DNA from 3 places in the Catellatospora sp. NPDC049609 genome. Region 1 is predicted to be linked to each of the others. Evidence: riboswitches for the same ligand, from Rfam matches in the RefSeq annotation. Region 1 holds a riboswitch; each other region holds the start of a gene.
What was found. Region 1 has a riboswitch for ZMP and ZTP ahead of AB0J67_RS15525 (tetrahydrofolate dehydrogenase/cyclohydrolase catalytic domain-containing protein). Riboswitches for the same ligand answer to the same signal wherever they lie in the genome.

Region 1 (3,195 bases):
GATCCACGGCACGGCCGGCCCCCGCCCCTACCTCTGGCACCCCGACGGCACCGGCGAGGAGCTGGCACTGCCCGAGCAAGCCGCCGAGCCGATCCAGGACGTCCGCGTCGGCGCGGTCTATGGCGACTGGATCACCGGCGCGGTGCGGTACGGCGACTCCGCCGGAACCACGCTGCTCATCCGCTGGAACCGGGCCACCGGCCGGCAGTCGTGGTGGCCGGCCCGCAGCATGCCGGACGCGTACGGCGACGGCATCGGCGCCGGAGCAGACCGGTTCCACGACGGGCGCGCACGGCTCGATCCCGACACGGTGCACGCCGGCACCGACATCGAACTCACCGCGTTCGGCACCGGCCGGACCCTGCCGACCGCCGCGGGGGCCGTCCCGCCCACCAACGGACCGGACGCGCAGTTCGCGGCGATCAGCCGGGACGGTTCCGTGATCGGCGGCAGCCAGGAGTTCCCCATCGCCGCCGGCAGCGAACAGACCATCCCCGGCGCCGTCTGGTGGCGCTGCGACTGACCGACGCCGCTGGAGGGCGGTCTGCGGGCCGCCCTCCGGCACAGGTCACGGACAGCCGCGGTGGCGCTCCCACTCGTGCGACAGGATCGACATCACCGTCGCGTCGACCCACCCGTCGCCGTCGCGCTTGACCTCACGCAGCACACCCTCGGCGACGAACCCGACCTTCTCGTACACCCGGCGCGCCCGCGGGTTGAACGCGAACACCTCCAGCCCGATGCGGTGCAGGCCCACCTGCTCGAAGCCGTACCCGACGAACATCCGGACCGCCTCGGTGCCCAGACCCCGGTCGCGGCCGGCCGGGCCGATCAGCACCCGGAAGTTGCAGCTGCTGTCGGCCGCGCTCCACTCGTTGAACACGACCTCCCCGACGCACCCGCCGCCGGCCCGGTCCACCACCGCCAGGTCCAGGCGGTCCGGCTGGGCGTTGCGGGTGCCGTACCAGCGCCGCAGGATCCTCTCCTGCTCCACCGGGTCCTCATCGGCGGTGCTGCCGGTCAGCCGGATCACCTCCGGGTCGCTCAGCGCGGCCCGCATCCCGTCCAGGTCCGTGTCGGCGAACGGGCGCAGCACCACCTTCTCGCCGGTCAGCGTGGGTTTGACGGAAAAGTCCGCGACGTGTTCCCCGATCATCCCGCGATGATGGCGACCCGCCCGCCCCGGCGCAAACACAAATCCGTCACCGCCACCCCCACCGCGCCGCGGACCACCGGCCGGCCACGCCCGAACCCGGACCCCGCGGCACGAACCCACCCGAGCACAGCACCCGCCACCCTGATGAGGCATGCTGGACACCGAACGTTGCGACTGGCGGCACGAGGATGGGAACGACCATCGGGGAGCAGGCCGCGGAAGCCGACCGCCTGGGCGACCGCGATGAGGAGCCGCATGTCCGCGCCCACCACCACCGCCCGGCTGCTGCCCGGCAAACCCGTCGCCGAAGCCGTCCTCGCCGACGTCGCCACCCGCGCCGGCGCGCTGCGTGCCCGCGGCATCACCCCGAGCCTGGCCACGCTGCTCGTCGGTGACGACGACGCCAGCGCCGGCTACATCCGCATCAAACAGCAGCAGGCCGCCGACCTCGGCTTCGTCTCACCGCACGAGCACCTGCCCGCCGACGCCGGCCAGGCCGACGTCGAAGCCGTCATCAAAGCCTGGAGCGACGACCCGGCCGTGCACGGCATGCTCGTGCAGTACCCGATCCCCGGGCACCTCGACTACAACGCCGCGCTCGCCGTGATGGACCCCGACAAGGACGTCGACGGCATGCACCCGGTCAACATGGGCCGCCTCGCGCTGGGCATGCCCGGCCCGCTGCCGTGCACCCCCGCCGGCATCGAGGCCCTGCTCGCGCACTACGACATCCCGATCGCCGGGCGGGAGGTCGTCATCGTCGGCCGCGGCGCCACCCTCGGCCGGCCGCTGGCGATGCTGCTCGCCCAGAAACGGCCCACCGCCGACGCCGCCGTCACCGTCGTGCACACCGGCGTCAAGGACTGGCCCCGCTACACCCGCCGCGCCGACGTCCTCATCGCCGCCGCGGGCGTGCCCGGCATCATCCAGCCCGAACACGTCAAGCCCGGCGCGACCGTCGTCGGCGGCGGCGTGCGCTACGAGGGCCGCCGCATCCTGCCCGACGTCGACGAGTCCTGCGCCGACGTCGCCGGGGCCATCACCCCCCGCGTCGGCGGTGTCGGCCCCACCACCGTGGCGATGCTGTTCCGCAACGCCGTCGCCGCCGCCGAGCGGGCCAACCCGTGACCGCGGCGAGGGCCGCGGTCGCCGCGCTGCACCGCCACCCGGTCAAGTCCCTGCTCGGCGAGCAGCTGGCCAGCGCCGACGTGACCGAGCGGGGCATCACCGGCGACCGCGCCCTCGCCCTGCTCGACACCGCCACCGGCCGCATCGCCAGCGCCAAGCACCCCCGGCTGTGGCAGCGGCTGCTCACCCTCACCGCCACCACCGACGCCACCGGCGTCCGCCTCACCGGCCCCGGCCTGCACACGCACAGCACCGACCCCGACGTCGACAAGCAGCTGTCGGCGCTGCTCGGCCGCGACGTCACCCTCACCGGCACCCCGCCCGAGATCCCGCTGCTCGACCGCGCCGACCCCGACGCCGTCCTGCGCGACGGCATCACCGACACCACCCCGCTGACCGTCGGCAACGTCGGCACCGGCGCCCCGCCCGGCACGTTCTTCGACTTCGCGCCCGTACACCTGATCACCACCGCGACCGTGAACCGGATCGGTGCCCTGCACCCCGACGGCGCCGCCGACGCCCGCCGCTACCGGCCCAACATCGTCGTGCACACCGACGCCACCGGCTTCGCCGAGGACGCGTGGGTCGGCCGGGAGCTGCGTATCGGCGACGACCTGCGGCTGCGGGTCATCGCCGCGACCCCACGGTGCGCCGTCCCGACCCTCGCGCACGGCGACCTGCCCCGCGACCCCGACGCACTGCGGGTGCTCGCCGAATACCACCGTGTCGTGCCGCTGCCCAGCCTCGCCCCGCAGCCCTGCGCCGGCGTCTACGCCCAGGTCGTCCACCCCGGCCGCATCCGCCCCGGCGACGCCGTCCGCGACGCCTAGCGCACGACCTGCTGCAGCAGGCCGTGCACGAACATCAGCCGGTATCCGGCACCGTCCGGGCCCGGCACGTCCACCCCCCAC
Region 2 (3,195 bases), on a different contig from region 1:
GCGGGCTGCTCCACGACGTGGAACTCCGGCCGCGAGCCCGGGTACGCGCCCCAGCCGGTCAGCTCGCCCCAGAACGACACCTCGGCGTCGTACGCGTCCGGGCCGACGTCGACGCACACCTGGTCCAGGCGGCTGAGCGCGCCGTCGGGCGCGGCCTGCGCCATGGGGCGGCGGAACTCGTCCTGCCACGGCACCGCGCAGAACGGCAGGCCGCCGGGCGAGCGCAGCACGGTGAACGTCGCGTGCTCGCCGACGACCGCGGCCCCGAGCTCCCGCGCCCGCCCGGCCAGGGCCGCGACGTCGTCGACGGCGAAGTCGAGGTGCGCACCGCCGCCGTCGCCGACGGCCTGCACCTTCAGGCACGGGTCGGCGCCGATCGGCAGCAGCGTGGCGAACTCGGCGCGCTCGCCGCGGCGGGCGGTCAGATGGGTGCCGGTCGCCTTCGACCAGAACGACGCGGCCTCGGTGAACAGGCCGGCGGGCCGGTCGATGAACGCGTACGTCCAGCGGATCACTTCGCTCTCCTCGCCGTGTCGGTGCGCCGAGCGTATCGGCAGCGATGCCGCCGGTGACGGTGTCACCGTGGCGTGTCACCGTCGCGGTGTCGTCGCCGTCGCGGTGGTGTCACCGGGCCGAGGCGGGATCCGCCGGTGCCGGGCCGGCCGGGACCGGGCCGACCGGGGCGTCCTGCGGCGCGGGCCGCATGGTCACCAGGTACGAGAACAGCGACAGCGCCACGCCGATGCCCAGCGCCGCCGGCCCCAGCGCGATGTCGGAGTCGGCGCCGTTGACCGGCGGGTTGCCCGCCAGCTCCGTCATCGTCCCGCCCACCAGCATGCCGAACACGAACAGCACCGCGACCGAGGCGAACACGGCGAACACCCCGAGCACGGTCAGCCCGAGCAGCGGGAACGCGCCGTGCACCCGCGGCGCCGCCACCGCGATCATCGAGGCGATGACGGCGAGGGGCACGACCTGCCCGAACAGCGGGCCCATGTCGTCGGCCACGGCGATCGCACCCGCGACGGTGGCCACGCCCGCGGCGCCCAGCGCCAGCGCGGTGTTGCGGGCAGGCCGTCCCACCACCACCGCCGCGATCGCCGCGAACAGCACGGCCAGCACCGACTTGACGGCGGTCAGCTCCGCCTCGGTCCGGATCTCGACCGGCGTGGCCGGCGAGTCCCACGGGGTGACCACGACCAGGCATGCCACGGCCAGCAGCGCGGCGGTCCCGGCGACCACGTGCCGGACCACGGCGGAGCCCTGCTCGCCGCGGGCCAGCCGGCCGGCGAGGGCGGCCGTCGCGGCGGTGAGGAGCACGGCACCGGCGGCGAGCGCGGCCACCGCGGACCAGCCCGACACGTCGGCCCGGTCCAGCGCCAGGTCCGCGGCGAGCCACCCCAGCGAGGCGAGCGCGCCGACGGCCAGCACCCGGCCCGACCAGCCGACGACCAGCACCACCGCGGCGAAGGCCAGCAGGATGGCCAGGTGCCGGATCTCCCGGGGCCAGTACGTGTTGTTGGAGGCGATGTTGGGATAGGACATGCCGTCGTCGGTGAGCCAGAAGCCCGTCGGCTGCATGATCGGCATGTACCGCGCGGACGCGAGCGCCCACGCCACCGCCGCGACCAGTCCCGCCAGCCCGCCCAGGGCGGTGCGCCACGTCATCCGCACCGCACCATCCTGAGCCATGGGCGGCCGGAAGGGAACCGCGTTGCCCGCGATCGGCGCCGGGCGTACCTTGAGCGCACACGACTGGCGCGGGTGGAGCACCACCGGGGAGTGACGGTCGGGACGTCGACCGCCTGGGCGTTCCTCACCGAGACGAGGAGCCGCGCCCGTGACCGACCGCCACCGCATCCTGCACCTGTCCGACACCCACCTGCGCCACCCCGCCGTCGACGCCGAAGCCGCCCTGGCCGGCCTGCTGCACGACGCCCGCCACGTGCCCGCCCTGGACCTGGTCGTGGTGAGCGGCGACCTCGCCGACGACGGCTCCGCCGAGGGCTGCGCGGGCGTCCGCGACCAGGTCGGCCGCTTCTGCGCCGAGCGCGGCATCCCGCACGTCTACTGCACCGGCAACCACGACACCCGCGCGGCGTTCACCGAGGTCTTCGGGTCGGGGCACCTCGCCGCCGACGGCACCGACCGGGGGCAGGCCATGCCCGGCGGCACCTGCGCCGCCGTCAGCCACGTCGGCGGGCTGCGCGTGATCACCCTGGACAGCCTGGTGCCCGGCGAGGTGCACGGCGAGCTGGGCCCGGCGCAGCTCGCCTGGCTGCGGCAGGTGCTGGCCGAGCCCGCCCCGGCCGGGTCGGTCGTCGTGCTGCACCACCCGCCGCTCGCCGTGCCCACCTCGCTGATCATGGACCGGGTGAACCTGCGCGACGGGGCCGCGCTCGCCGCGGCCGTACGCGGCTCCGACGTGCGCGCGATCCTCTGTGGCCACTTCCACCTGCAACTGTCCGGGCTGCTGGCGGGCGTGCCGGTATGGGTGACGCCCGGCGTGGTGACCAGGATCGACCTGAGCACGCCGCCGCGCCTGGAACGGGCCGTGCTCGGCGCCGCGGCGACCGTGGTCGACCTCGGCGGCCCCGCGTCACCGCTGTGCCACGTCCTGCACGCCCGCGACCCCCGCGCCGGTGAGCAGGTCTACCTGGTGGACGCGGTGTCCGGGCAGGGCGCGGCCGACGAGACGTCCTGACCGGCGTGGCCGCCTGATCGGCCTGCCCCGCGCACCACATGCGGGCGGCCGTGGCGTCAGCGCAGGGCGTACACCGCCAGCAGGCCCTGGTCGTGCTCGTTGCGGCGGCCGTACGGCCGGAGCCGGAAGCCGATCGCCTCCGGCTGCTGCACGTTCTCCAGCCGCAGCCAGCCCCGCCGGTGTGTGCCGTCCGGCAGACGCACCACGCTGTGCCCGGCGGCGGCCTGGCCGCCGGGCAGCAGGCGCGGCTCGGGCAGCGGGCGCAGCTCCTCGACGGTCGCCCGCTGGTAGGCGAGCGGGCCCGGGGGCTGTGGCGGGCCGCCCGCCCCCAGCCGGATCAGCTCGACCTGCACGGGCTCGGCGCCGCCGGGCGCGCCGACCGTGCACTCGACGTCGACCCGCCAGCGGCCGTTCGGGCGCAGCGCGCTGAGGTCGGCGACCCGCACCTCGTGGACGGCCAGGTGGTACCCGAACACCAGGTGCGGGGCGCC
Region 3 (3,195 bases), on a different contig from region 1:
TGCTGACGTACGCCCCGACCGGCGCGATCGTCGCGGCGGCCACCACCAGCCTGCCCGAGCAGATCGGCGGCGAGCGCAACTGGGACTACCGCTACGTGTGGATCCGCGACGCCGCGTTCTGCCTGTACGCGATGCTGCGGCTGGGCTTCACCGAGGAGGCCGCGGCGTTCATGGACTTCCTGGACCGGCACGTGGCGATGCGCGGGGACGGCCCGGACGGCCCGTTGCAGATCATGTACGGCATCGACGGCCGTGCGGACCTCGTAGAGCAGGAGCTGCCGCACCTGGAGGGGTACCGCTGCTCGGCCCCGGTGCGGATCGGCAACGGCGCGGTGGGCCAGTTGCAGCTGGACATCTACGGCGCCCTGATCGACTCGATCTACCTCTACGACAAGTGGGCCAATCCGATCTCCAGCGACCGCTGGGAGGAGGTGACCGAGCTGGTGAACTGGGTGTGCGGGCACTGGGACCAGCCCGACGAGGGCATCTGGGAGACCCGCGGCGGCCGCCGCAACTTCCTCTACTCGCGCCTGATGTGCTGGGTCGCGATCGAACGCGGCATCCGCATGGCCACCCACCGCGGCCTGCCCGCCGACCTGCCGCGCTGGCGCCAGACCCGCGACGACATCTACTACCGCATCATGCGCAAGGGCTACTCCACGGCCCGGCAGGCGTTCACCCAGCACGAGGACGCCGAGGTGCTCGACGCCGCCGTCCTCATGATGCCGATGGCGAAGTTCGTCTCGCCGACCGACCCCAAGTGGCTGTCCACCCTGGACGCGCTCGCCGAGGACCTGGTCTCGGACTCCCTGGTCTACCGCTACGACCCGGCGGTCAGCCCCGACGGCCTGCGCGGCGTCGAGGGCACCTTCTCCATCTGCTCCTTCTGGTACGTCGAGGCCCTCTCCCGAGCCGGCCGCCTCGACGAAGCCCGCCTCGCCTTCGAAAAGATGCTCACCTACGCCAACCACGTAGGCCTGTTCGCCGAACAGATCGGCCACACCGGCGAACAGCTCGGCAACTTCCCCCAGGCCTTCACCCACCTCTCCCTCATCTCCGCCGCCGTCAACCTCGACCGCGCCCTCGGCTGACGGCCCCGCCCTCCGCCGGGTTGATCATGAACTTATGGACGTGTTCGACGGCGTGTCGCTGCCACAACTTCATGATCGACCATGATGTGGGCGCGAGCCGGTGCGGTGGCGGGCGGGGGAGCGGGTGGGTTGTTAGGGTGGAGGGTGGGCCGTGACTGGCGCGCTGGGATGGGTAACCATCGGGGAGCGGCTCCGTCATCGTGACGCTGTGCCGTGCGCCTGGGCCTCTTCCGTCTCGTCAAGGAGGTCCGATGTCTGACGCGTCCCTGTCCAGCGAGTCCCTGGCCTACCGCCACGCCCTGGACGTCATCGCCGCGGTCGAGCCCGCGGTCGCCGCCGCGATCGGCGCCGAGATCGCCGACCAGCGCGACTCGCTCAAACTCATCGCCAGCGAGAACTACGCCTCGCCCGCGACCCTGCTGGCGATGGGCAACTGGTTCAGCGACAAGTACGCCGAGGGCACCGTCGGCCGCCGCTTCTACGCCGGCTGCAAGAACGTCGACACGGTCGAGGCGCTCGCCGCGCAGCACGCCCGGGAGCTGTTCGGCGCGCCGCACGCGTACGTCCAGCCGCACTCCGGCATCGACGCCAACCTGGTCGCCTTCTGGGCCGTGCTCGCCCAGCGGGTGGAGGCCCCGGCGCTGGCCAAGGCGCAGGCTCGCCACGTGAACGACCTGTCCGAGGCGGACTGGGCGGAGCTGCGCCACCAGCTCGGCGACCAGCGGATGCTGGGCATGGCGCTGGACGCGGGCGGCCACCTCACCCACGGCTTCCGCCCCAACATCTCCGGCAAGATGTTCGAGCAGCGCAGCTACGGCACCGACCCGGCGACGGGCCTGGTCGACTACGACGCGCTGGCCAAGACGGCGCGCGAGTTCCGGCCGCTGATCATCGTCGCGGGCTACTCGGCGTACCCCCGGCTGGTGAACTTCCGGATCATGCGGGAGATCGCCGACGAGGTCGGCGCGACCCTGATGGTCGACATGGCCCACTTCGCGGGCCTGGTCGCGGGCAAGGTGCTCACCGGCGACTTCGACCCGATCCCGCACGCGCAGATCGTCACCACCACCACGCACAAGTCGCTGCGCGGCCCGCGCGGTGGCATGGTGCTGTGCCAGCCCGAGCTCGCCGACCAGGTCGACCGCGGCTGCCCGATGGTGCTCGGCGGCCCGCTGCCGCACGTGATGGCCGCCAAGGCGGTCGCGCTGGCCGAGGCCCGTCGTCCCGAGTTCCGCGACTACGCGCAGCGCATCGTCGACAACGCGCACGCGCTCGCCGAGGGCCTGCTGCGGCGCGGCGCGACGCTGGTCACCGGCGGCACCGACAACCACCTGGTGCTGCTGGACGTGTCGTCGTACGGTCTCACCGGCCGCCAGGCCGAGTCGGCGCTGCTCGACTCGAACATCGTCACCAACCGCAACGCCGTGCCCCAGGACCGCAACGGCGCGTGGTACACCTCCGGCATCCGGCTCGGCACGCCCGCGCTGACCACGCGCGGCCTGGGCACCGCCGAGATGGACCAGATCGCCGACCTGATCCACACCGTGCTCGCGGGCACCACCGCCGGCACCGGCAACGACGGCAAGCCGTCCAAGGCGGCATACGTGCTGGCCGACGGTGTCGCCGACCGGGTCGCCGGGCAGACCACCGACCTGCTGTCCGGCTTCCCGCTCTACCCGACCATCAACCTGGGCTGACCCCACGCACGCGGGACGGGCGGCCGGTCCGCCCGTCCGTCCCGCCCCGCCACGCCCGCCCGCTTGGCGTTGATCGCGAGTTCTGGTCGGGATCTGCAGTGTGACTACGGATTCTGACCAGAGAGAGCGATCATCGGGCGGGTTGAGAGCGCCGCGGCGAGCCGCAGCGTGCCGCGCCCGCTGTTCGGCCTGGCGTTGATCGCGGGTTCTGGTCAGGATCTGCAGTCTGACTACGGATTCTGACCGGAGACAGCGATCACCCCCCACGAAGCGGACGGCACGGGCGACCGGCGCCGGGGCGCGAGGTGAACCGCGTAGGTGGCCGGCATCGTGACGTCGAGGCGGGTGCCGGGCGAACCGCACGGGAGCGCGGTAGGGCTTGTCGCGCGGGGTGGCGGGGGTGCGCG

Region 2: another riboswitch for ZMP and ZTP. It lies ahead of AB0J67_RS08640 (metallophosphoesterase); the one in region 1 lies ahead of AB0J67_RS15525 (tetrahydrofolate dehydrogenase/cyclohydrolase catalytic domain-containing protein).
Region 3: another riboswitch for ZMP and ZTP. It lies ahead of AB0J67_RS23450 (glycine hydroxymethyltransferase); the one in region 1 lies ahead of AB0J67_RS15525 (tetrahydrofolate dehydrogenase/cyclohydrolase catalytic domain-containing protein).

The regions. Positions count from the first base shown of each region.
Region 1 covers NZ_JBFAOU010000046.1:12,123-15,317, forward strand. Annotated here, with positions in the region: gene AB0J67_RS15515 (hypothetical protein) at 1-523, shown strand, start outside; gene AB0J67_RS15520 (GNAT family protein) at 569-1,156, opposite strand; ZMP/ZTP riboswitch at 1,317-1,399, shown strand; gene AB0J67_RS15525 (tetrahydrofolate dehydrogenase/cyclohydrolase catalytic domain-containing protein) at 1,412-2,284, shown strand; gene AB0J67_RS15530 (MOSC domain-containing protein) at 2,281-3,114, shown strand; gene AB0J67_RS15535 (hypothetical protein) at 3,111-3,195, opposite strand, start outside.
Region 2 covers NZ_JBFAOU010000020.1:11,237-14,431, reverse strand. Annotated here, with positions in the region: gene AB0J67_RS08650 (VOC family protein) at 1-515, opposite strand, end outside; gene AB0J67_RS08645 (hypothetical protein) at 625-1,668, opposite strand; ZMP/ZTP riboswitch at 1,742-1,818, shown strand; gene AB0J67_RS08640 (metallophosphoesterase) at 1,841-2,704, shown strand; gene AB0J67_RS08635 (hypothetical protein) at 2,761-3,195, opposite strand, start outside.
Region 3 covers NZ_JBFAOU010000089.1:14,752-17,946, reverse strand. Annotated here, with positions in the region: gene AB0J67_RS23455 (glycoside hydrolase family 15 protein) at 1-1,091, shown strand, start outside; ZMP/ZTP riboswitch at 1,233-1,323, shown strand; gene AB0J67_RS23450 (glycine hydroxymethyltransferase) at 1,343-2,788, shown strand.